Regions from separate parts of the Rhodosalinus sp. genome, predicted to be linked through region 1. Evidence: riboswitches for the same ligand, from Rfam matches in the RefSeq annotation. Region 1 holds a riboswitch; the other holds the start of a gene.

What was found. A riboswitch is a leader RNA that binds a small molecule or an ion and turns the genes downstream of it on or off. The one in region 1 is predicted to bind cobalamin.
Region 2: another riboswitch for cobalamin. It lies ahead of ACESL7_RS12295 (TonB-dependent receptor plug domain-containing protein); the one in region 1 lies ahead of ACESL7_RS10535 (hypothetical protein).

Annotation. Positions count from the first base shown of each region.
Region 1 covers NZ_JAWLFS010000148.1:5,037-7,232, reverse strand. Annotated here, with positions in the region: partial or broken gene ACESL7_RS10540 (toprim domain-containing protein) at 1-834, shown strand, start outside; cobalamin riboswitch at 871-1,069, shown strand; gene ACESL7_RS10535 (hypothetical protein) at 1,183-1,482, shown strand; gene ACESL7_RS10530 (cobalamin-binding protein) at 1,479-2,196, shown strand, end outside.
Region 2 covers NZ_JAWLFS010000201.1:1,780-3,975, reverse strand. Annotated here, with positions in the region: gene ACESL7_RS12295 (TonB-dependent receptor plug domain-containing protein) at 1-995, opposite strand, end outside; cobalamin riboswitch at 1,135-1,335, opposite strand; gene cobO (cob(I)yrinic acid a,c-diamide adenosyltransferase) at 1,457-2,071, shown strand; gene ACESL7_RS12285 (cobyric acid synthase) at 2,075-2,196, shown strand, end outside.

The sequences.
Region 1 (2,196 bases):
CTCATCGAGCATGGCCATCTCTTCATCGCGCAGCCGCCCCTCTACAAGGTCGGGCGCGGCAAGTCGGAGGTCTATCTCAAGGACGAGGCGGCGCTCACCGACTTCCTGATCGATCAGGGCACGGACGGCGCGACCCTGCGCCTTGAAAGCGGCGAGGAGATCGCGGGGCCGGACCTTCAGCGCGTGGTGCAGGAGGCGCGACAGGTGCGACGCACTCTCGACGCCTTCCCGACGCACTACCCGCGCCACATCCTCGAACAGGCCGCCATCGCCGGCGCCTTCGAGGAGGGACGGGCCGACGCCGACCTTCAGGGCGTGGCCGACCGGGTGGCCGAGCGGCTGGACCTGATCGCCGAGGAATACGAGCGCGGCTGGCAGGGACGGCCGACGCAGGACAAGGGCCTGCGCCTCGCCCGCGTGGTGCGCGGGGTCGAGGAGGTGCGCGTCATCGACGGGCCGGCGCTGCGTTCGGGCGAGGCACGCAAGCTCGGCCGGCTGACGGAGTCGCTGCAGGAGATCTACCGGCGCCCCGCGCACCTCGTCCGCAAGGATCGCCAGTCGAACATCTACGGTCCCCTCGGGCTCCTGCAGGCGATTCTCGAAGAGGGCGAACGCGGGCTCTCCCTGCAGCGCTACAAGGGGCTGGGCGAGATGAATCCCAACCAGCTCTGGGAGACGACGCTGGACCCCGAGGCGCGCACCCTGCTTCAGGTGCGTGTCGAGGACATGGCCGAGGCGGACGATCTCTTCACCAAGCTCATGGGCGACGTGGTCGAACCGCGCCGCGAGTTCATTCAGGAAAACGCCCTCAACGTCGAGAACCTCGATTTCTGAGGCGCGCGCCGGCATGGACAGGGCGTGCGCCCTGTGCGATCCTTCGTCCGATGGTGTCGGTCCTCACGGGACCGACTGAAAAGGGAACGCGGTGCGCCCCCGGGCCAGTCCGCGGCTGCCCCCGCAACTGTGAGCGGCGAGCGAGACCGGAGAACGCCACTGGGCGCCAGCCCGGGAAGGTCCGGAAGAGCGAGGACCCGCGAGCCAGGAGACCTGCCATCTCCGGCGCGATGCGCCGCGGTGATCTCGACCCGGGCGGGGTGCCCCGGAGCGGAGAGACCGGGATCAGCGGCCTTCCGGCCGACGGCCTCCCCGACTTCCGATGCCCGCCCCTGCACGGAGGGTGCGATGCTACTGGACCGGACGATCTCGCAACTCGACCTCGGCCCCATGCCGCCCGCACGGGCGGCGGGTCTTGCCCGGCTCGGGTACATCCAATGGCTGGGCGCGCTGCCGGGCGACGGCGACTATCGGCAGCAAGCGATGCTCGCGTATTCGCGCGCCGTGCCCTGCGCCCGGCGCTCGCCCGCGGTGGCGGCCTTCTGCGATCTGCTTCTGGCCTCGACGCGCATGCCGCCCGCACCCCTGCCGCTGGCCATGCCACCGCGCAAGCGCCGCGGCGGCGCACGGGCGCGGCGCGCGACATGAGGCGGTTTCCGCCAGAGCGCATCGTCTGCCTGACCGAGGAAACGGTCGAGACGCTCTACCTTCTGGGCGAGGAGGACCGGATCGTGGGCGTCTCGGGCTACGCGGTCCGGCCGAAGCGTGTGCGCCGCGAGAAGCCGCGCGTCTCGGCCTTCACCTCGGCCGATATCCCCCGGATCCTCGCGCTCGAGCCCGATCTGGTGCTCACCTTCTCGGACCTGCAAGCCGACATCGCCGCCGAGCTTCTGCGCGCGGGCGTCACGGTGACGGGCTACAACCAGCGCGACGTCGCCGGCATCCTCGCCATGATCCGGCATCTGGGCGCGACGGTCGGACAGCCCGCCCGGGCCGAGCGACTGGCCGCGGATTACGAGCGCCGGCTGGAGTCGGTCGCGGCCGAGGCGCGCGGCGGTCCGCGCCCGGTCGTCTATTTCGAGGAATGGGACGAGCCGATGATCTCCGGCCTCAAGTGGGTCTCGGAACTGATCGGGATCGCCGGCGGGCAGGACGCCTTCCCGGATCTGGCCGATTGCGGCGCGGCGCGCGACCGGATCATCGCCCCCGAGCGCGTGATCGCGGCGGGGCCGGAGGTGATCCTCGCCTCGTGGTGCGGCAAGAAGGTCCGCCCCGAGAAGATCGCCGCGCGCCCGGGGTTCGACACCGTGCCCGCGGTACGCGCCGGCCGGATCCACGAAATCAAGTCCCCCCTCATCCTGC
Region 2 (2,196 bases), on a different contig from region 1:
GAGGTCTCGATCGTCTCCTCCGTCTGCGACAGCCCGAAATCGAGATCAGCCGTCGCGCCCAGCGTGGCGTTGCCTTCATACGCCAGTTCCGTCCGCGTCCCGTCGAAGGCCGTGATGGCGCCGCCGGGATCGCGCCGGTCGCTGACGAATTCGCTGTAGGACAGGCTGTGCGTGACCGGACCGGTGACCAGTTCGGCGAACACGCGTGCGCCGGTCTGTTCGGTCGTCGACTCGCCGCTGTTGTCGTCGTCAGCCCGGTCGATCTCGACATCGCTGTCACGCCGGAACGCGTTGGCGCCGAACGTCAGCGTTTCGGTCGCGGCGAAACGGCCCGACACGAGGATCTGCGTCTGGTCGAACCCGTCCTCTTCGTCGTCACCCGCCCGCGCCGAGATCCCGTCCGTTTCCACGCGCCCGAGCGTGAGCGCCACCTCGCCGCGCTCCGAGCGGAAGCCGGCGGAGGCGGAGCCCTTGACGGTGCCGAAGCTGCCCGCTTCCAGCAGCGCCTCGCCCGAGGCGCCGTCGCGCGTCGGCCGCCAGCTTTGCAGGTTGATCACGCCCCCGATCGCCTCGGACCCGTAGAGCGCCGATTGCGAGCCCTTCAGCACCTCGATCCGCGACAGGCCGCTCCCGACGAGCTGCCCGAAATTGAACGAGGTCTGGGTGCTCGACGGGTCGCTCACGTCGATCCCGTCGAGCCGGACGCCGATGTAGCTTGTATCCAGCCCGCGTATGCGCAGCGTCGTGTTCGCGCCCAGCCCGCCGTTGCCGGAGAAGCTCACGCCGGGCAGGCGGTCGAGCGTCTCGCGCGTGCCGGTGTCCCGGCCGCGGATCTCGTCGCCGGTCAGGACCTCGACGGTGGAGGCGACCTCGCCCTCCGGGACGGGGCTGAGGCTCGGCGAGACCACGAGGGTTCCAAGGTCGAATGCCTCCTGCCCCGCGGCCGACTGCGCCGCGAGCGTGGCGAGGCCCGCCACGAAAATCGTTCTGTTCATCGTACTGTCCCAGGTTCGGCGGCCCGGCGGGCCGCCCGAGTGCGTTTCCAGTTCGGGCAGGGAAAGGCAGGCTTTCCTCACCCAGTGACGACACCACGGCGGAAAGCACATCCGCAGTCCCGCACGCGCCCCGCGGCCGGACAGGGTGTTCGCTTCGGCAGGTCTCCTGACTTGCGGGTCGGCGCTTCCCCGGGCCTTCCCGGGCCACGTGGGCCCAGTGGCGTTTGCCGGGGTCGCTCGCCGCTTACAGTTGCGGGGGCAGTCGCGGATTTGGCCGAAGCCGCACCGCGTTCCCTTTTAACCGGACGCATGCGCCCGGACCGAAGCGGATACCAAGCTACCGAGCGGAGGCCGCGCTTGCAAGACCCGTGTCGCCGGGCGACGCGCCCGCTTGGCGCGGGCCGCGCGCCCGGCTACCACGCGCGGGAAGCGGGAACCTCGACCAAGCAGGGAGTCTGTCGATGCAGGACGACGTCAACGCGCGCCACGCCGAAAAGATGCGCCGGATCAAGGCCGCGCGGGAGCGGATGATGGCCACCAAGACCGAGCGCAAGGGCCTGATCATGGTCCACACCGGCAACGGCAAGGGCAAGTCGTCCTCGGGCTTCGGCATGATCATGCGCTGCATCGCGCACGGCATGCCCTGCGCCGTGGTGCAGTTCATCAAGGGCAACTGGCAGACGGGCGAAAAGACCTTCCTGCGCGAGCGCTTCCCGGAGGAGTGCCGCTTCTTCGTCTCCGGCGAGGGCTTCACCTGGGACACGCAGGACCGCGAACGCGACATCGAGGCGGCCGAGAACGGCTGGCGCATCGCGCAGGAGCAGATCCTCGATCCCGAGATCCGCTTCGTCCTGCTCGACGAGATCAACATCGCGCTGCGCTACGACTATCTCGACGCGGGCGAGGTGGCGGAGTTCCTGCTCACGCAGAAGCCCGAGATGACCCACGTCTGTCTCACCGGCCGCAACGCCAAGCCGGAGATCCTCGAGGTCGCCGACCTCGTCACCGAGATGACGCTGGTCAAGCACCCCTTCAAGGATCTGGGCGTGGTGGCCCAGAAGGGCGTGGAGTTCTGAGCCTTGGCGCGCGCGCTCATGCTGCAGGGCACCGGCTCCAACGTCGGCAAGTCGATGCTGGTCGCCGGGCTCTGCCGCGCGGCGCGCCGGCGCGGGCTCTCGGTCGCGCCCTTCAAGCCGCAGAA